One region of the Nostoc sp. 'Peltigera membranacea cyanobiont' 213 genome, then DNA from elsewhere that is predicted to be linked to it. Evidence: riboswitches for the same ligand, from Rfam matches in the RefSeq annotation. Region 1 holds a riboswitch; each other region holds the start of a gene.

Region 1 (7,019 bases):
GTTGGCACTTTACTTGCTTTACCACTTATAATTGGTTCCTTGCCATCACAGGCATCGGCAGCAGAGATAATTGTCAGACCTGGGGTTCAGAGACATAATGTGGTTAGCCGTTATGTTGTTCACAAAAAGTTAATTCGTGGTCATTGGGAAAGAACAAGATCCGGTCGTCGTTGGGTTCCTGCTCACTACGTAAGAGTTTAATATATCTGCTGCATTTAGCAGTGATGTTGTAATCGACTTCTTGCAAAATACCAATTCTCTAAGAAGCTGCATTTAACTCCCCTTGGTCAAACTTGGGGCAAAATTACCTTGTTCGATGCAGCCTCACAAATAATCGGTATAAGCCTGATTACTTTTAGCTGATTAGCATGATTAAAACTAACACTTTAGAAAGAGTGTTAGTTTTAATTTTATCCTACTTCAGATAATAGACAAAATACACTAATTATAGTAAAAATATTCTTATCAAATTATTGAACGAACATGAATATATATCATAGCTATCAATACTTTAAGAAAATTATTACTTCCTTACTTGTAATTAGTTTAGTAACAGCCTGCAATTCAATCAAAGCGGATGAAATACATACCTCTCAACCAAAAATATTGAGTGGTGATAGTTATGGACAGATAAATAATCAAGGACGATTACGCACTTACTATCTTTATACTCCAAAATCTTACGATCCAAACCACCCAATGCCATTAGTTTTAGTATTTCATGGAGATGCTGGTAGTGGTCATTCGATTAGTGATGTTACGCGCTTTAATAATTTAGCAGAGCAAAAAGGATTTATTGTTGTTTATCCAGATGGAATTAATCAAAAATGGAGCCTTAGAGGTAATTCTCAAGGAAAGATAGATGATGTTTTATTTGTCAGTGCTTTAATCGATAATCTGAAGCAAGAAAGAAATATTGATAGTCATAAAATCTATGCCACTGGTTTTTCTAGAGGCGGAATACTTACCCAAGCTTTAGCATGTAAGCTATCTGATAAAATTGCCGCTTTTGCATCAGTAGCTGGCTCTCTTCCAGTTCGGCTCAAACCTAATTGCCAACCTCAGACTCCGATCTCAATGATGATCGTTAACGGTACAAACGATCGAGATGTTCGTTATGAAGGTGATGACCACACTCAACGAGGAGCGCTTGTTTCTATTTCAGACATGGTAAGCTTTTGGCGATCGCACGATCGATGTATTTCACCCAGCCCATCGCCACTGCTTTCTGACACGAACTCTAGCAAAAGCTCAAAAGTGAAAGCTACTCAGTACTTAAATTGTAGTGGCAACTCAGAGGTCTTACAGTTAGCTGTAGTAGATGGGGGACATTTTTGGCCTGGTGGTGCTTCAACCGATCCGAACCTAAATAAATTCAATGCTAAACTTGGCTTGAATGCCAGTCAGACAATTTGGGACTTTTTTCAACGCCACAGTTTATCTTAAGCTGATGAAAGAAAATTCCCCATCGAAGCTTTTGCCTGATTGGACTAATCGTGTAACTTGTCAAATAGCCATGCCAAAACACCATCAACATCAGCAACCTGCTCTCCTGGCGGTATGGCTGGACGGTTTATCATAACGACCTTCACACCCAGTTCTCGCGCTGCAACAATTTTGGGCTTTGTGGCATCGCCGCCGCTATTTTTGCTCGCGATGGTATCAATATTATTATCAATCAGGATTTGCCTTTCATTATTGAGGGTAAAGGGCCCGCGATCGCACAATATCCTTCCTGCGGGTACTAAAGCATCATCAGTGGGAGGGTCAATCATCCGCATCAGAAACCAAATTTTCTCTAGGTGAGCAAAGGCGGCTAGTTCTTGCCTCCCAACTGTCAAAAATACTCGCTGTGCCTGGTTTTGCAGAGATGTGGCGGCGGCTTCAACGCTGTCAACTTCAATCCAGCGATCGCCACTTTCTTTTTCCCAAGGCGGGCGAATTAACATTAGATGGGGTACTCCAACTTCAGTTGCAGCATCTGCCGCATTGAAGGAAATCTGACTTGCAAAAGGATGGGTTGCATCAATTAATAAGTCGATTTGCATTTGACGCAAATAGCTAGCCAATCCCACCACACCACCAAAGCCTCCAACCCGGAAATCGCCCAACGGAATTGATGGTTCACGGGTACGACCAGCTAGAGACGTGATTGCTTCTAAGCCTTTAATAGTCGCCACTTTAGCAGCTAGTTCTGCGGCATCTCCCGTCCCACCCAGAATCAAAACGCGCATCATTGAGATAAAGGTGGAATCTTTGCCAAAATGCCCTTTTTCAGCGCTTCTGGGCGTTCTGACCAAGGTAGTAAACCATCTGCTTTGCCATAGTATTGACTAGCGCATTCTAGTACCGCAGATGCACTACCATCAACGGCTAAATCGCCAAACAAATATGTTAATTTACCTTTGGCAGCAAAGGCAACTACACAAGAACGATTGCAAGCACTCATGCATTCAACTTCTTGAATTGGGAATTCATCTCGTAAGTTCCAATCTTGTGCAAGCTGCTGAAGTTGGTTTAGAAGTTTTTGACCGCCACTTTCACCTAAGCGTTTTCCCTCTTGCCAAACGCTAGCACAAGTTTTGCAAACAAATAAAGTATGGTCAGCAACACCCAAGGGATTCGTTGGGGAAATATTTACAGTAGTAGTCATCTGTACCTCGCAGAGATGTGGAACTGTTAAATCTATTTCGGTGGGCATCCTGACTCACTGAATTTGGAATTTTAGATTACATCTCAAATTGGTTCACAGTTGCTCCCAAGCGCCGGATTTGCACCGAACTTTCCCCGTTACCTCTGGTAGCTGCTCCCCACCAGAACCGAATGACCTTATCGATCATACACTAGGGTCATCTGAGAAAATTTTAATCAATTGCGATCGACTCGGTTTTTGCTACAGATGAGAAATGACTCCTGAACTCTGTTTGATAATAAACTTCGCCTGATTTGGGTCTTTTTCTTGCTCGATTCAAGAAGTATATGCTAATATTGATAATCGTGTGGTTAAGGACGTATAGCTCAGTTGGTTAGAGCGCTACGTTGACATCGTAGAGGTCACTGGTTCGAATCCAGTTACGTCCATTCTAAATTTGTACAGTGACTAATTATTTGTCGTAGGTGACAAATAAGTGTCGTTATGACTAATTATCTGTCTTTGTGACAAGTTAATGTTATTTAAGCGCATTATAAAAAGTTGAGTCCATTTGTTGCCTGCCACCAAAAGACTTTAGATGACTTTTTAGAAAAATTCTGGATATATTACCGAAAATTATTAGCTTACCGAGATTCCCCTAGTCCAGATAAAGCCTAAGAGCTTCTAGCGCCGCTTCTCGATCGAATTTTGCTAATGTTAAATATTAAGCTCTTGTTCAAAGAGGTAGTCCGGGAATTAGAAAACTTGCTAGAGTGAACAGAGTTAGCCTTAATGTCTAATCGCCAAAACCTATACATATCATGGATTTTGCTAATATTGCATCCCAGTTGAACGCTGGAACGATTTTACCAGAGGGGATTGTTATTCTCACCCTCTTGGGGGTTTTGATTGTTGATTTGATTTTGGGGCGTACATCCGCACGCTGGATTGGATATCTAGCGATCGCAGGTTTATTTGCTTCCATTGTCGCCCTATATTTTCAATGGGACAATCCTAATCCCATCTCTTTTACCGGTGGCTTTAATGGTGATGACCTGAGTATCGTCTTTCGCGGCATCATTGCCTTGTCTGCGGCTATTACCATACTGATGTCAATTCGCTACGTCGAGCAGAGCGGCACCCCATTAGCAGAGTTCATCGCTATTTTGCTGAGTGCTACTCTTGGAGGGATGTTTTTATCCGGGGCTAGTGAGTTGGTGATGATTTTCATCTCCCTAGAAACCCTGAGTATTTCCTCTTACTTGTTGACAGGTTATACCAAGCGTGACCCACGCTCCAATGAAGCGGCGCTGAAATACTTGTTAATTGGAGCTTCCAGTACAGCAATATTCTTGTACGGTGTATCACTGCTGTATGGGCTATCTGGAGGACAAACTGAACTAAGTGCGATCGCAAATGGCATTGCCACAGCAAAAGTGGGACAATCTTTAGGTTTAGTGATTGCCTTAGTTTTTGCGATCGCAGGTATTGGCTTTAAAATCTCTGCCGCACCTTTCCACCAGTGGACACCAGATGTTTACGAAGGCGCTCCCACCCCAGTCATCGCCTTTTTATCTGTCGGTTCCAAAGCAGCTGGGTTTGCCCTAGCCATCCGCTTACTGACAACAGCCTTCCCCCTTGTTGCTGATGAGTGGAGGTTTGTCTTCACTGCTCTAGCCGTTCTGAGCATGATTTTGGGTAACGTAGTCGCCCTAGCTCAAACCAGCATGAAACGAATGCTAGCTTATTCATCCATTGCCCAAGCTGGGTTTGTGATGATTGGCTTGATTGCTGGGACACAAGCAGGGTATGCCAGTATGATATTTTACCTACTGGTTTACTTGTTCATGAACCTGTGTGGCTTTACCTGCATCATCCTGTTCTCACTGCGGACAGGAACCGACCAGATTGCCGAATACTCTGGTTTATATCAAAAAGACCCACTCCTAACACTGGCGTTGAGTATTGCCCTGCTTTCCTTGGGTGGTATTCCACCATTGGCTGGGTTTTTCGGCAAGATTTACCTATTCTGGGCTGGTTGGCAAGCAGGACTTTATTGGTTAGTCTTGCTGGGCTTAGTTACCAGCGTCGTTTCCATCTACTACTATATTCGCGTAGTTAAGATGATGGTAGTCAAAGAACCCCATGAAATGTCCGACGCGGTGAAGAATTATCCACAAGTGCGTTGGGATTTGCCTGGGCTAAGACCCTTGCAAGTCGGGTTGGTGGTAACATTAATTGCTACTTCCATAGCAGGAATTTTGTCGAATCCACTGTTTACATTGGCGAACAATTCCATCTCCCATACCCCATTTTTGCAAGCAACAATCAACAGTAATGTCAAAGCACAAAATCTACTGCTTTTGCCAAAGTTAGATTCGGTTAGTCAGTCTCAACCTTCAGTTGATTCTACCGCTAAGATTTAACCGAGTCTCAGTACAACTTTGTTATCAAAGACACGCCTGTTTGCTAATTAGCAGACAGGCGTTTGTCATACAGCAGTTTTTTTGCCTGAAGTACAAAGCTACAGGTTGGGAGACAGGAGATAGAAATTATTTATATCTGATTTTGAGTCCTACGTTTTGTAACTCAGTTAATCACAAGCCATTGTATTTTTTTAATCTTCTTACTGGATGAAGATGTGCCTATAGAACTCTACCCAAATAAAGCGCAAGATGATATAAGATTGCCATAATTTAAACTTTATGAGGCTGAGTTAATAGGTATCTTGATAACAAATTCTGCGCCTTTGCCTGGAACAGAAAAACAGCTAAGTTGTCCGCCATGTTTTTCAACTATAATCTGATAGCTTACAGATAGCCCTAGTCCCGTGCCTTTACCCACGGGTTTAGTAGTGAAAAACGGATCGAATACTTTTGAGTGAACTTGTTCATTTATTCCCAAACCATTATCAGCAATACTAATCGCTATCCATTTTTCATCGATTACCTCAGTTTTGATTTTAATTTGGGGATGATTATTTATCTGCTTTTGATTGTCAGTTATTTGTGAATTGGCTGCCAACGCCTCCAGTGCATCAATAGCATTAGCAAGAATATTCAGAAATACTTGGTTAAGTTGACCAGGATAGCAAATTACATTGGGTAATTGACTATATTTTTTGATGACTTGAATTTCTGGATACTCATGCCTAGCTTGCAGTCGATGCTCCAAAATCATTAAAGCACTATCAATTCCTTCATGAATATTAACTTTCTTAAGTTCGGCTTCATCTAGTCTGGAAAAGTTACGTAGTGATTTAACAATTTCCTGAATTCGCTCTGTTCCCACTGTCATTGACTGGAAGAGTTTAGCAATATCTTGAATCAGAAACTCTAAGTCTATTTCTTCTAGCTCCTGTTGAATTTCGGGAGTATTTGGACAAACTTGTTGATAAATTTCCACCAATTTCAGTAAATCATGAGTGTATTTCTGGGCGTGGTGAAGGTTCCCATGAATAAAACTCACGGGGTTATTAATTTCATGAGCAATACCAGCGATCATCTGTCCTAAACTAGACATTTTCTCGGCTTGGATAAGCTGAGTTTGGGTAAGTTGTAGTTCCTTTAGTGTTTCTTGTAAAGCATTTGTACGCTCCTCAACCCGAATTTCTAGCTCTTGATTAGCTTCCTTGAGTGCTTCCTCTGCTTCTTTACGTCTTTGCACTTCCTTTGCTAACTCATCAATTTTCTGGTTTAGAAGAAGAAAATTATTGCTGGCTAAAGTTCTATTTTCTAAGCGTAAGAGAATTAAAGCTGAAGATTCAGGAGACCAAGGTTGAATAACGGCTCCTTGGCTACGACATATTAACGTTTGTCCATCATTATTTCGTAAAGTCAAAGAGCCAATAACCATTGCTCTACTACTTGAACAGGCTTGCAGGTACTTGACAACATCCTCAGTAGACTGAGTTACAAGTTCAAAGAGCATTCTTCCTGGCAGTTCTTGACGGCGTAACCCCAGGATCTCTGCTACTGGTTGATTGGTAGCTAACAACTGACCGTCTCCACTCACCAGGAGTAAAGGTTCTGGTAAAACTCTGGCAAATTCAAGAAATTGTTCAGGAGTCATAAGGCTTCCAATTTCATGGTTCGATTCTAATTTACATATCTGCACTCAAGCTTGTATATTGGGGTTGTTTTAGCGATGAAGAGTTTACACAGATTCTAGTCCTCTAAAGTATTCTCTACCTTCTGCATCCTCTGCCTCTTCTGTAAATTTTAAGTAAACAATAACTCTACATCCAGAAGCACCCTGTGCTATGGTCTCTTGCAATTCTACTTTCGCATATCCCAGATTATTAGCTGCGATCGTCCCAAAAACGTTTGAAGTCATCATACACATGGCAGGGCGATCTAGCACTTTTTCCCCAAAAGGGCAGACGCGG
Region 2 (7,019 bases), on a different contig from region 1:
ATTGCGGGCATAGAACTTTTTCTCAGCACATAAAATCTAGCTCGTTTTACTCCTCGGTCTTTTAATGTCGGAATGCCTTGAAGAATGCTTTTGTGAACCACTTGCGCTAAACGATAACCCCGGTCGTAATGATAGGTTTCTAAACCATTTGCACTAGGGTTGTTATCAATTGAATTTGCATGAATGCTCACGAATAAGTCTGCATGAACATGTTCTGCCATGACAACTCTAGGAGCAAGATCGATAAAATAGTCAGCATCCCTTGTCATGATGACTTTAATACCATTTTGCTCTAAAAGTGAGGCGACCTTTTTACCAATCCTCAAGATGATATCCTTTTCTTGCAGTCCATGAAGACCAATAGCACCTGCATCTTTTCCCCCATGTCCAGGGTCGATAATTATGACTATTCGTCCTTTGGGAGGACGAGGTATAGGTTGTGAGGTTTCGGATGCAGTCGTTGGTGGAGACTCAGGGTCTGGGAATGCTGTTGGTAAAGGAGGAAAAACAATTGGGGGTTTTGTTATAGAAGCAGAGGGTGGTAAAACTAAGCGATCGCGCTGAAATTCTAATGCTAATATTTGAGAACTAATTTGGTTGAGTTGCTTAATTTGTACCCTAGACACAGGTTGAATATAAATTACTACGGTTTCTCTTTCTTGCTGTTGTAGACGTACTCTCAACACGGGACTATTTGCATTCAAAGTCGGCCCGGTAATATTGCTTGCGAGTTTAGCATTAGGGATAGCGATTCGGTAAAGAGCTGTTTGTCTATCCCAGTTACTAGTGACATTTGATAAACTGCGATCGCTTCTAATTAGCAATTGTGTACCATTGCTTCCCAGTTCTACAGACTCAATTGTGGAAGGGGGAGTAGGTACTTGGGTAACTGGGTTAGGTTGATTATTGCTTTGTTGTAACTTGACTACTCCACTACTAGGTAACAGTACTATACCGTCGCTACCACTAACCGTTGCCTGCCAATCAGGACTATTTTTGTCTATCCGTAAGGTTATGCGGACAGTGGGAATTGTACTTTGTAGTTGAGTAAATTGGATGCTATTGACATCGTATCGGTTGATAAACTGCTGCTGTTGCAGATTAGGCGATAGAGTTGCACCTTTAATATTAATGTCTATAACGCTACGATTATCGCTGCGATTTACCTTAATTTCTGAATTATTACTGCCATTAGTACGGATAAAAAATCCATCTCCTGTGACTTGTAAATTTTCAATAATAGTTGTCCTCGATGTAGTTTGTGCAACTTGTTTTCCATCAGCTACCACACTGTAAATTCCACTTGGGGATGATGTCGTCTCTACGCGTTCTGGCGATGGTAACTGTACAACCCATTGATTGCCGATTTTTGATGTAAATTTTACAAGTTGTGGATCGAGAGTGTAACCTGGATTCAGTTCTACAACGATGCGAGTCTTTTGAGCATCAAATTGTCCGAAGCGGATAGCACGAATTGCACCACCTACGGACTGAGTAAAACCAGGTTTTCCTAAACTAGTTCCAGGTAAATCAATTACCAAACGAGTGGGGTTAAAAATTAACTGTGCCTGTGGTTGTACAGCATCATCAGTCGTAAATTCCAGTTGCTTGGAGACACCATCAAATCGCCAAGATTCTAGTTTTGCAGCAAGTGCGGGAGACGTGAGTATAGCAATATTTAATATTGTACTGGGTAGCAGCCAGTGTATTTTCACAGAGTACTCTCCTGTTTCGATTTTATGACATAAAACAATTTGTATTTGTTTCTACTCACACCAGTACTAACCCAGCATAAATATTTTGATGCTAAGTGTTCGTTTAGTTGGGTATTTAAATGCAGCAAAGCCGCGTTAAATATTACCCACCGAATCTAATTTTGTTCGCTCAAAAATTTACAAAATTTAGTTTTTTCAACGTACAACTATCAGAAAATATAGCTAAAAAACTTGAAGACTTAATCGGGTTAATTACAGTTTAATTAACCTAATTAAATAAATTTCATCCAAATGTTAGCCATGCCAAGTTTTCATAAAGCATAGTTGATAGCTGTATGTTTGTGCTTTTGATATCGTGATAATTGTTGTTTAGTAAAATCCACTACCTATGGATTTTTACTAACGCAGATAGAAAAATGATGGATGGTATAATCTGAACTCTGACCGGAGAAAATTTTGTCACATCTGTACCTCGCAGATTTTTTAGGCATGTTAACATCGGCGGGTATTCTGACTTTGAGACTTGTTTTGAACACAATCTCATTACAGCTGCGGGACAGCGCCGGATTCACACCGAACTTTCCCCCTTGCGCCTGATGGCTGCTCACCATCAGAACCGACTAATCGACCCATTATATAGCATAATAAGGAAAATAATACAAGATCAAGTTTTAGTTAACAGTCACTCTTATTTGAAGATTTCATGACATTAAAGAAGTCTTGGTTGTCATAACCAAGACTTCAAGTGAATTTATTCAATTGAACACGCTTACACAACTGCTTATCCCAAGTTGCTGAAGAAAATTGCCCAAAGAGTTCCTGTTACTCCTACAGCAATTAAAAAGTTAGTGAAAAACTTGCCCAATTCAATTTCTTGTCCCAGTGCTTTGTCGTCTTGACCTGCGGTAAAAAACAATGACCAAGCTTGGTTGAGATTGATTTTTTCAAAATTGGTGAAATCAGGTCGAAAAACAACGGGGCCAATTAAATCCTTTTTAGGGAAATCAAAATCAGTTCTCATAAATTTCCTTGCTTAATGTTCTATGCGTTAATTGAATGAAATTTTTGAATAGTTAAAATTATCTACAGGCTTGTCAGCCATCCAATCAGTCCGTGTCCAGTGATTACTTCTACAGCGATGAGTGAGACGAAGCCAATCATTGCCAAACGACCATTTAGTTTTTCAGCATACTCAGTAAAGCCAACTCTTGGAGTTTGGTCTACATAAACTTTTGGTTCGATTGCAAAGTTGTTGAGTTGACCAAGTTCGTTCATGGTAAAACCTTTGCTTGTCATGTCTTTTTTCCTTTACTTGCTTATGTAACCAAATATAACAATATGTAAATATTTTTTGCAAGCACTTGACACGAATAAAAATTACGGTTATTCGTACTAAAGAAATCGAAGATACCGTAACCTTCGCGTAGCGTCTCTTGTGGGAGAATCGCCTCTGACAATTTAAAGAACATGATTAGTAGGACTTTGGTCAGGGTTTTTAACCAATCCGATGTAGCGAGAGGGCTGTATACCTTGGGAATGTGTTGCTTCTATGCCCGCAAGTTAGTTATTAGTAATACGCTCAATAAACTCAAGGCTGCACTAATGATAAACATAAACGTATATCCGGTAGAACTAGCGATCGCACCACTCAGAACTGAAGCAGCAATTCCGCCAATGTATACTACTGACACCTGAAATGTATAATCAGTAGCGGCTGTTGCAGGTTCGCATTTATCCATCATGGCACTTAGCAATGCAGTATATGCCATACTTTGGGCTGCATTGACTGTTATACTCACAGCATACAGCACAGGTAAACTACTGATACCAATTGCAGGTATGATATACAAAAGTGTCACCATGCTAGCAGCAAAGCCAAATAGAGCTAGAGAACGTAATCTTCCCAAGTGGGTAATCAAAACTCCTGCAATCAAAGCACTAACAATACGGACACTGTAACTGACAATACCCAACATTAAGCCAATATCTGAGAGCGACAAACCTCTATCAACAAAAAGTGGACGAAGCATTGTACCTGACATCATTTCGCCTCCCATATATAGCAATACTACGAAAAGCCACGGTAATGCTTTGGGACGCGAGAGAAAGTTGATAAAAGGTTGAAAATAAGATTTAAAAAAGTTCGATTTCTGAGATTTCTTACTAACTTGTTCTTGATACAGTAGTATTGGAATCAAAGTCAATAAAATTACGACTGACATAATTATCAAGCTATACCGCCAGCCGATTCTATCTAGTAAAATCAGCGCTCCACCTCCACCAATAATAGCGCCAAAAACATTTCCCCCAGCTTGAATAGCGTTTCCTAATCCTCTTTCTCGCGGTTCGAGTAAATTTACTGCTAACGCATCAGTAGCAATGTCTTGGCTGGCGGAGAATAAAAAAGCGAGAAACATGCAAAAAACTAAGATATTGAAATTCTCTTGAATATCAATAAATCCACATCCAAATGTTACAAGTGCTAACAAAAGTTGAAAACAGATAATCCAACCGCGATAATGTCCTAACTTTGGCAAACGGTAGCGGTCAATAAAAGGCGACCACAGAAATTTTAACGCTGAGGGAAGAATGAGAAAACTTAACAACCCGATAGCATCCAGCGACATATTTTGTTGTCGCATAAAAACAGGTACGGTTTGGATAAAAAAGGTTGTGGGAATGAATTGAGTAGTATAAAGCGCGGCGAGTAGGATTAATTTAGCAAGCATGGCGATGTGCAGAGGATAAAAAATCAAAAATAGCGACAGGAAAGATAATTTTTCCCAACGCTACAACAATTAAACTAAAAATTAGCTTTAACTTGCACGCCATAGGTCACGGGATCGCCAAATCCTGCGGTTCCATCCGGTACTGGAAACAAGTATCCAGAGGTGATGTAGCGAGTATCAAACAAGTTATTTGCATATAAATAAATGCCATATTTCTCAGCTTCATAACCAATGCGGGCATTTACTAAAGCATACGGTTCTTGCTTGATTTGGTTCGCATCATCAAAATAGGTAATCCCATAACCACGCAATTCTGCACGAGCAAATAAGCCTCCCGGACTGCGATATTGAGCAGCTAAATTATAGGTAAATTGTGGGGATAGGGGAACTTGATTATTGCTTAGGTCTACACCTGTATCGGAATTTAGGTAGTTTTTGTATATACTATCTACATAACCAACTGATGCAGTTAAATCGAATCTCTTAGCTGGTTTGGCTTTCAGTTCAAATTCTACTCCTGTGGCTTTAAGGTCAACATTGCTAACTCTGCCAAAAAACCCACTCTCGTCATATTGCAAAACTTGATAGTTATTTACATCATTGTGAAAGACTGATAGGTTGGCAATTAAACGATCGCTCAACCAAGAAGATTTCAAACCGACTTCATAACTCCAGGTTTTTTCTTCCCCAAATCGAAGTTCTGCTTCGCTATTGGCGCGATAGTTTAATCCACCCGGTCTATAACCTTTGGCAATAGTTACGTATCCCATTAAATTAGGATTGAATTGATATTTCAAACCGAAGCGGGGAATCAATTCATTGTTGCTGACTTTTTCATTGTTAAATGCCGGACGCTGGGGAGTTAGAGTTCCGTCAGCGTTTACTAAATCATAAGTACTATCTGAAGATGCATCACTAGATTCGTAACGTAAACCAGCAAATACAGTTAATGGTTCTATAAGTTGGTAATCTACTTGTCCAAATACCGCATAGGTTTGACGATAATCGTCTCCAGTACGTCTAAATCTTCCAAATCCAGGAAAGTCGGTTTGAGCATCGCCAACGTTAAAGTCACGAGATTCGTAGTAACTACCTAACAACCATTGAAAATGCTTTGCCGTTTCTGGAGATTGGAAACGTAATTCTTGCGTCAATAATGTGGAGTCAATACCATCAATAATTTGTACCGCTCCTGTGCTTCCTGGAACAACGTTTTCTTGATGGGTAAAACGACGTGCGGTGATGGATGTGGCTCGGAAACCCTCGCCGTTGTAACCGATTTTTAAAGCTTGGGTATTTGTATCTAGCTTATTGTATCCTTCAGTTTGTAAATTAACCTCGAATGGGTCAGAAGGATTTAACTTGTTGTAGGTTGGATTACCATCATCTGTAAAGCTGTTATAGCTATTAAAAGATACTGTCCAATCCGGTGTAGGTGTCCACAAAAGTTGCGCTCGTGCAGCTAGGCGCGATCGCTCGCCTATTTCATTACCTGTGGCTAGGTTCCTAATAAATCCATCCTGTCCTCTGTAAGCTCCGGCAATTCGCAGTGATAGTTTATCGTCAACCAAAGCATCGTTGAGAGAGAACTGGAATTGGCGGCTGTTATATCTACCATAACTTGCACTAATTCGTGTTTCTGGTTCTGGCGTTGCTTGTCTGGAAATGATATTGACGACCCCACCAGAACTATTTCGGCCATATAGCGTACTTTGAGGGCCTCTTAGCACTTCTATTTGTTCTAGATCGAGTAAAGCCAAGTCTAGAAAGCCGTTATAGTCAATTGGAATATCATCGATGTAAAAGGCTACGCTATCCTGAGCAGTAAGAAAATTTTGATTGTTCAAACCCCGCAAACTATAATTACTAAACTCTGTACCGCCGGAAGATGTGGGAAGAAAGTTAAAGTTAGGCGTTTGATTGGCAATATCAATCAAAGAACCGATTTGAGCATCTTCTATTTCCTGACGAGGTATTACCGTAACACTAATGGGTACATTCTGTGCATTTTCCGGCCGTTTTTGGGCGGTAACAGTTAGTTCAATATCTGGTTCATTAGGTTTTTGGCTATAGGCTGATGGTTGAGTTTCAGGTGTTGTTGGTGTCACCCCTAAAACTAAACCTTCATCGCTGTCAAATAGTTCGACTTTTGGAGTTTGTGTTGTCCCCACTACAGTAATTTGGATACTATTTGCATCCTGATTTGCCGCCAAGACTTCCGTAATTCCCGCAACTGGCTTTTCTTGACGGAAGGTATTACCACTTGCTAAACGCAGTTGTGCATTGGGAATATTTGCAATAAAGCTATTACCTTCTATTTTAGTTGTGGCTTGCAGCTTGTCAGATGCAGATGTTTCTAAAACAACTTCCAACCCACTAGCCGTTTGATTCAACTTTATCCCTGTTACTAGAATATTAGACTGCTCTTGTTGAGCTAGCCACTCCTTGACACTTGTGTGAGGAAGCTTAATATCTGAAAGTTGGGGAATTTGATCTTCTTTTGTGACAGCAAAAGCTTGTTGATTTATAAATATGGTAAGTATGATAGCTAGTCCTAAATTTCCCAGTAGATACA
Region 3 (7,019 bases), on a different contig from region 1:
CTTTGCCGATGGCGGTGATTTAAAAGCATTGCAAGTCAGCCAGAACCCAAAGCGCAAAAATTACGCATGGCATCGGCTAGTTTATACTGCTATCATTCCCGTGTTGCTGCTGGCAATTTTGAGTGGTCTGGCGATGTACAAACCTGCCCAATTGCATTGGCTTTCGGGGCTGTTTGGTAGTTGGCAAACTCTCCGCACTGTTCACTTTATTACTGTTCCTACAGTCATACTGTTTACAATTGCTCATTCCTTACTTGCCCTGAAGGTAGGAAGCATCCGTCTAGTTAAGTCTATGTTCCTGTAGAGGTCTTATGAGTCTGATTCTTCCCAAACGCACCCTATCCCGTCGTCGATTACTCCAAGTATCTGGACTTTCAGGGGTAGGCTTTCTTTTAGGTGGCTGTGGGACAAATTTGTTCTCAGATAATCTGCGGCAAATATCTGAGCCGCTAAACCAACGTCTAGAAGCACTCCTGTTAAGTCAGAAACCAGTTCCAGAATTTGCTGTAAGTGCCATAGAAGCGGACAAATTGCTGGTTAATACCTTTGATTTCACGCCGCAAATCGATCCGGCACAATTTCGCCTGAAGATTGATGGCGAGGTTAGCAACCCGATGCAATTAAGTATGGGGGATATTGAAAAACTTCCCTTAACTTCAATGGTAATTCGCCATGTCTGTGTTGAAGGCTGGGCTGCGATCGTTCAATGGGGAGGTGTGCGATTGCGAGACTTGGTAGCGCTGGTACAGCCTAAGTCAAATGTCCGTTATGTCTACTTTAAATCTGCTGATGGCTATTATGAAAGTTGGGATCTTGCTTCTGCTGTCCATCCGCAAACGCTGATGGCTTATCAAAAGAATGGACAACCTTTATCAGTTGATAATGGTGCGCCTATGCGTCTAGCATCCCCAGTTAAACTGGGCTACAAACAAAGCAAGTGGGTAACTCAAATTACATTTGTCAGCAATTTGTTACCTCTTAAAGGTTATTGGGAGGATCAAGGATATGAGTGGTTTGCAGGGCTATGAGGGAGCAGGGGGGCAGAAAATTTTACAATCGATTTTTAGTTGGGATTACAATCATTGAGAAATAGGGTACTTTATCTGGATCGACTTCATCCAGGGGTATAATTCGTTGCTGTGACGTTGATGCCCGCTCAATATATCTTGCTCGTGATGCTAGCCCTAATTTATGCAGAATATCCCGGACTTTGGTAAAGTGACGACCTAGCTTCATAATTGCTGCTGCATCAGTTATCAACAGATGTGTAGTTAGTTCTTCTGCTGGCAATGGGGCGGGTAAGACTGTGAGAATATCGGTGTAGTAAGTGAAAGGTACGCCCAAAGCTACCGGACAAGCCATCAGCGAGGAAACTCCGGGGACAACTTCTGTTTGGTACTGGTCAGATAATCGTGTGAATAGGTACATGAACGAGCCATAGAAAAATGGATCGCCCTCGCACAACACCACCACATCTCGACCTGCTGCTAAATGTTCGGCGATTGGTTCAATTTCTTTATCGTAAATAGACTTGGCCTTTTCTGGCTCCAAAGCGCGGGGGAGATGATATAACACCTCGATTTGATTGCCAGGAAGATATTGCGCCACGATCGCTCTAGCGATACTCTCTTTACCTGTGGCTGATTGATAAGCTACCACAGGAGCCGCACGTAATAGCCGCAGCGCTTTCAAAGTCAATAGTTCTGGATCGCCTGGGCCAACACCAATTCCATAGAGACGACCTTTGGTTTTCATATTCATTCTTCCTCCGTTGCCAGGGCGTTAACTGCTGCTGCTGCGATCGCACTTCCACCGCGCCGACCATGTAAGGTTAAAAATGGTACATTTCTGCTATCTGCCGCCAATGCTGCTTTCGATTCGGCTGCACCGACAAATCCAACTGGGAAGCCTAAAATAATTGCAGGTTTAGTAGCTCCTTCATCAAGCATTTCTAACAGTCTAAATAGGGCTGTGGGCGCATTCCCAATTGCGATTACCGATCCTTCCAGGTGCGATCGCCATAATTCCAAAGCTGCTGCCGACCTTGTAGTACCCATCTTTTTAGCAATTTCTGGTACTTCCGGCTCGTTGAGGGTACAGATAACTTGATTGTTTGCAGATAACCGTCGTCTGGTAACGCCATCGGCAACCATCCGGCAATCGCATAGAATTGGCGCTCCCTCTGCTAAGGCTGCCCTTGCAGATTGTACTGCTGTTGGTGAATATCCCAAGTCAGTAACAATATCCGTCATCCCACAGGCATGAATGAGACGCACGGCAACTTTTGCTACATCTGGTGGCAGGACATCTAAATTCGCTTCTGACCGGATGATTGCAAAAGAATTACGGTAAATTTCGTTGGCATCTCGGATGTAGTCGGGCATTCGATTTGGGATTTTAGATTTTGGATTGACTTGAGAAGGGAACCTAAGTGTTTATTGAATCAGAGTTGTAATTGAGCGATCGCACATCGATTGCTAAATTCCCCAAAAGATTCATTGGGATTTAAGCGTTGAATTTTATATACATATAGCATCCGCTCTATTAATGCAGGTAGTTCGGTAAAAGTCACATATTGATATATTTCCCGTCCAAATTTCTGCTTGCTATCACCAACATAAACGTGATAGCCTTCTACAATTCCACCGTCAGCCTCAAAGTTGACACCGAGCAGAGTAATATCACTCTTGCTATGCTGGGCGCAGGATTTTTCGCAGCCACTGAAGTGGATATTAACTGGGCAATCCAGAGTAAGGCGAGTTTCCAGATATTCAGCTAATGCCAACGCATGACTTTTAGTGTCTGTGGCAGAAGAAGCACAACCCTTGTTTCCCGAACAGGCAACTAATGCACTCTTAATGTTAGTTGCAGAGAAATCTAATCCTAAAAAAGCGATTTCACTTTGGACATCATCAACCCATTGCTGAGGAATGTCTGCAATCAGCAAATTTTGCCAGGGAGTTAACCGAAGAGTGCCGCTACCATATTTTGCTGCTAAATTTGCTAAACCCTTCATCTGTGTACTTTCCAATCGTCCCAGAGGTAATACGATACCAATATAAAATAAGCCTCGCTGACGTTGGGGATGGATACCAATATGCTGATACTTGCCCTCTCCTGGCAAAATAGTAGAGAATTCCTTTAGGGGTTGGGGGGTTAGGTATTTTCCCGTTTCACCGTCCAAAAGCGGGAAAGGTAAACGTTGCTGAACTTCTTGGAGATAATTTTCACAACCCAAAGTGTTCAATAACTCTAAGAGACGTAGCCGCCGCTTATTTGTAGTATTAGTATGAGCTAGATAGACCTCTGTCAAAGCTGCCAAGACAGGTAAACATTGCTTTGGTGTTAACAAAATCCCCATATCGCTAGGCGGTTGGCCCTTTGCGCCGACACTGAGATAAAGGCGGAAGTAAACATCAGCATTGACTAAGACAGCAGCAAATAGGATATCATTCAAGCGATCGCACACGTGAATTATTCCACCGCCATCAAAGCAAACGCTAAATTTTGCCGATAGTCCTGAAAGCGCCGGATGTGCGGCAATATAATTATCCCAATCTTCGACAAAAGGGCGAGTGTCGATTAATTCTTGCGGATCGATACCAGCAGTTGGGCTGGTCATAATATTACGGATATGGTCTACAACAGAATTGTGAGAACCCAATCCCATAAGCTGTAAATGCTTCAAAACCTCAGCATTTATCCCCGTGCGGATCTCGCGGACTTGTAGGTTAGCTCGATTAGTCACATCCACATAGCCGCCACCATACTGCTCTGCTATGTCTGCGATCGCATGGCACTGCTGAGTGCTAATAATTCCACCTGGTATTCTAATGCGAGATAATATCCCATCGGCGGCGGGTGTAGTATAAAACAAGCCAGGACAAGTGGCAAATCCAGAAAGCAAATTTAGAACTCCTTCCCCGTGCGACGCAGGGAGTAGACGGTGATTGTGTCTTGATGACATCTTGAAAGTTGGCATTCTGACTTGGGCTATCCCATTACAGCTGCGGCACAGTCCCGGAATTTCACCGGAGTTTCCCAACTCCAAGCTTTAATAATTTAGCACGAGAAGGTAGTTAGAAAATTTAACACTTCCGAATTAGGACTAGTATTTGATTTTTGAAATATGTGTAGTGGCGCGGCAAGGGTAAAATGTTGCAATAGATTTTAGAGAAAATTGAGATAAATCAATATTTTCTGCTTTACAACTTTATGCCACGTAGGGTGCGTTAGCATAGCGTAACGCACCATCAGCTTGGGATGGTGCGTTACGACGTTCCGTCTAACGCACCCTACAGATACTTTCAAAAATCTTAAGTATATGAAGTGAATCGTATTACTTTAGTGAGGCAAGAGCGATCGCTACGGTTTTCTAAGCTAGAATACCAAAGTTGTGTTTAGACAGATCCGACAAGTCAATTGCCAAAAAGCTGTTATTTCCATGAACTACTACGTAATCTACGACGGAAATTGTAATCTCTGCGTTACTTTAGTGCAATTGCTAGAAACCTTAGACAAGGGAAAGTTATTTCGCTACGCTCCCATGCAAGATGAACAGACACTTTTACAGTGGGGAATTACAGCCCAAGATTGCGAACAGGGAGTAATTTTAATTGATGGCAATGAACCTCAAAGACGTTGGCAAGGCAGTAACGCCGCAGAAGAAATTGGGCGGTTATTGCCAGTAGGAAGTATATTTGTAGATGCTTATCGAGCCTTACCGGGGATGAAATGGGCAGGCGATCGCTTTTACGAACAAATCCGCGATAATCGTTACACCATATTTGGTAAGCGTTCTAGTACTTATGAATCGGCATACTGTGCTGATGGAAACTGCAAGGAATCCAAGCGTTAGGGATTTCCAAGTAAAAAAATATTCCGTCGCAGAGGGACAAGGGGGACAAGGAAGACAAGGGAGACAAGGGAGACAAGGAAGAAAGAAGTCTAGTTGAGTAGACAAATTGAATAATTTATTTTTTGGAGTTCCCTTAATTATTAAACACGATCGCAATGCTTCTATAAAACAGTTGCTTGCAACTCAAATCGCGCCTAAGCGTTTGGCGATCGCCTTTTTAACTGATTAATTAACCACAGACACTTCTGACAATTTGTAGAAACTCCCGTAAAACAGGTGTCATATCCTCTTGTCGCCACACTACAGCCGTTTCTACTAATGGTGTTTTTTCTTCTAAAGTGCGATAAACTACACCAGCCCTTTGAAGATTTTGCAAAGAAGACGGTACGATCGCAATCCCCATTCCTGCTGACACTAGCCCGATAATTGTCTGCATTTGGATTGCTTCTTGAGTCACTTTTGGGCTAAAATTCCCTTGCTGACAAAGACTCAGGATTTGATCGTAAAGTCCGGGGCCCAAATAGCGGGGGAACATAATAAAATTTTCGTTCAAGAGCGATCGCACTGAAATATTTTCTTGTCTAGCTAACAAATGAGTTTCTAGGAAAGCCACAATTAGTCCTTCCTGCTGAATACATTCTTGATTAAAAGTGTTGTCTTCTAAAGGTGGATGGGCAAAACCTACATGGATGCGGCGATTGAATAGCGCTTGTTCTTGCTGAGTTGTCGTCAATTCTTGTAATACTAACTCCACTTCTGGAAACTGTTCTCGAAACCGTCGCAAAATCACAGGTAGCAAATCGTAAGTTACCAAGCTGGTGAAACCTACTCGGAGTTGTCCTTTCTCACCCCTACCTGTCCGTTGAGTCAGATCGATTGCCTTCGATAGTTGAGCGAACAATTGATAAGCTTCTTGCAAAAATACTTGTCCGGCTTCCGTTAGCTGCACCTGTCGTTTAGTTTTGCGTTGAAAAAGTTCTACTCCTAGTTCTGCTTCTAGCTGCTGAATTTGCTGGCTTAAGGGCGGTTGAGCGATGTGAAGTCGCTCTGCGGCTTTACTAAAGTGCAGTTCCTCAGCTACAGCAATAAAGTAGCGCAGGTGTCGCAGTTCCATAGTTTTGATATTTTATAAGTCTCAAATACTTATAAATATATATTGGACATCTCAAAAATTGCTATCTATGATACTCATACATGGAAGTCAGAGGATGATGTAACGATGTCGGAGAATTTAAGAAGCCAAATTGTGACGCAAGGGGTGCAGCGATCGCCAAATCGAGCTATGCTGCGTGCAGTTGGTTTTAAAGATGAAGATTTCAACAAAGCCATTGTCGGTATAGCCAACGGTTACAGCACCATCACGCCCTGCAATATGGGGATAAATAAACTAGCACTCATAGCAGAAGCAGGGATTAAATCTGCCGGAGCGATGCCACAAATCTTTGGCACGATTACCATTAGCGATGGGATTTCAATGGGAACCGAAGGGATGAAATATTCCCTAGTGTCGCGCGAAGTTATAGCCGATTCCATTGAAACCGCCTGTACCGGACAAAGCATGGATGGAGTACTAGCCATTGGCGGTTGTGATAAAAATATGCCAGGGGCAATGATTGCAATGGCCCGCATGAATATCCCTGCAATATTCGTTTACGGTGGGACAATTAAACCCGGTCACTACAACGGACGTGATTTAACCGTTGTCAGTTCATTTGAAGCTGTTGGTCAATACAGTGCTGGAAGAATTGACGACAAGGAATTATTAGAAGTCGAAACTCGCGCTTGTCCTGGGGCTGGTTCCTGTGGGGGAATGTTCACGGCTAACACCATGTCTTCAGCATTTGAAGCGATGGGGATGAGTTTACCCTATTCTTCGACAATGGCAGCCGAAGATGCCGAAAAAGCCGACAGCACCGAAAAATCAGCTTATGTATTAGTCGAAGCCATCAAGAAGCAAATCTTACCTCGCCAAATTATCACCCGCAAATCTATAGAGAATGCCATTTCTGTAATTATGGCAGTGGGTGGTTCGACCAATGCAGTGTTGCATTTTTTAGCGATCGCCCGCGCCGCTAATGTAGAGTTAACTATAGACGACTTTGAAACAATCCGTGGTCGTGTTCCCGTTTTATGTGATTTAAAACCAAGCGGGAAATATGTC

Evidence for each region. Region 1 has a riboswitch for cobalamin ahead of CDG77_RS04975 (DUF1636 family protein). Riboswitches for the same ligand answer to the same signal wherever they lie in the genome.
Region 2: linked by a shared signal. The riboswitch ahead of CDG77_RS24130 (N-acetylmuramoyl-L-alanine amidase) and the one ahead of CDG77_RS04975 (DUF1636 family protein) in region 1 are both predicted to bind cobalamin.
Region 3: linked by a shared signal. The riboswitch ahead of cobG (precorrin-3B synthase) and the one ahead of CDG77_RS04975 (DUF1636 family protein) in region 1 are both predicted to bind cobalamin.

The regions. Positions count from the first base shown of each region.
Region 1 is NZ_NOLI01000010.1:46,556-53,574, reverse strand. Features, by position in the region: gene CDG77_RS04990 (hypothetical protein) at 1-201, shown strand, start outside; gene CDG77_RS04985 (extracellular catalytic domain type 1 short-chain-length polyhydroxyalkanoate depolymerase) at 484-1,446, shown strand; gene CDG77_RS04980 (cobalt-precorrin-6A reductase) at 1,491-2,234, opposite strand; gene CDG77_RS04975 (DUF1636 family protein) at 2,234-2,653, opposite strand; cobalamin riboswitch at 2,676-2,839, opposite strand; tRNA gene CDG77_RS04970 (tRNA-Val) at 3,008-3,081, shown strand; gene CDG77_RS04965 (NAD(P)H-quinone oxidoreductase subunit N) at 3,454-5,058, shown strand; gene CDG77_RS04960 (ATP-binding protein) at 5,336-6,703, opposite strand; gene CDG77_RS04955 (methanogen output domain 1-containing protein) at 6,788-7,019, opposite strand, start outside.
Region 2 is NZ_NOLI01000106.1:13,461-20,479, reverse strand. Features, by position in the region: gene CDG77_RS24130 (N-acetylmuramoyl-L-alanine amidase) at 1-1,715, opposite strand, end outside; cobalamin riboswitch at 2,199-2,351, opposite strand; gene CDG77_RS24125 (hypothetical protein) at 2,497-2,736, opposite strand; gene CDG77_RS24120 (chlorophyll a/b-binding protein) at 2,799-3,011, opposite strand; gene CDG77_RS24115 (MFS transporter) at 3,263-4,444, opposite strand; gene CDG77_RS24110 (TonB-dependent receptor domain-containing protein) at 4,519-7,019, opposite strand, start outside.
Region 3 is NZ_NOLI01000033.1:1,013-8,031, reverse strand. Features, by position in the region: gene CDG77_RS11870 (cytochrome b/b6 domain-containing protein) at 1-304, shown strand, start outside; gene CDG77_RS11865 (molybdopterin-dependent oxidoreductase) at 312-1,028, shown strand; gene CDG77_RS11860 (precorrin-2 C(20)-methyltransferase) at 1,051-1,755, opposite strand; gene CDG77_RS11855 (precorrin-8X methylmutase) at 1,758-2,384, opposite strand; gene cobG (precorrin-3B synthase) at 2,444-3,967, opposite strand; adenosylcobalamin-variant (AdoCbl-variant) riboswitch at 3,969-4,059, opposite strand; gene CDG77_RS11845 (thiol-disulfide oxidoreductase DCC family protein) at 4,445-4,858, shown strand; gene CDG77_RS38500 (hypothetical protein) at 4,965-5,087, shown strand; gene CDG77_RS11840 (LysR family transcriptional regulator) at 5,088-5,972, opposite strand; gene ilvD (dihydroxy-acid dehydratase) at 6,078-7,019, shown strand, end outside.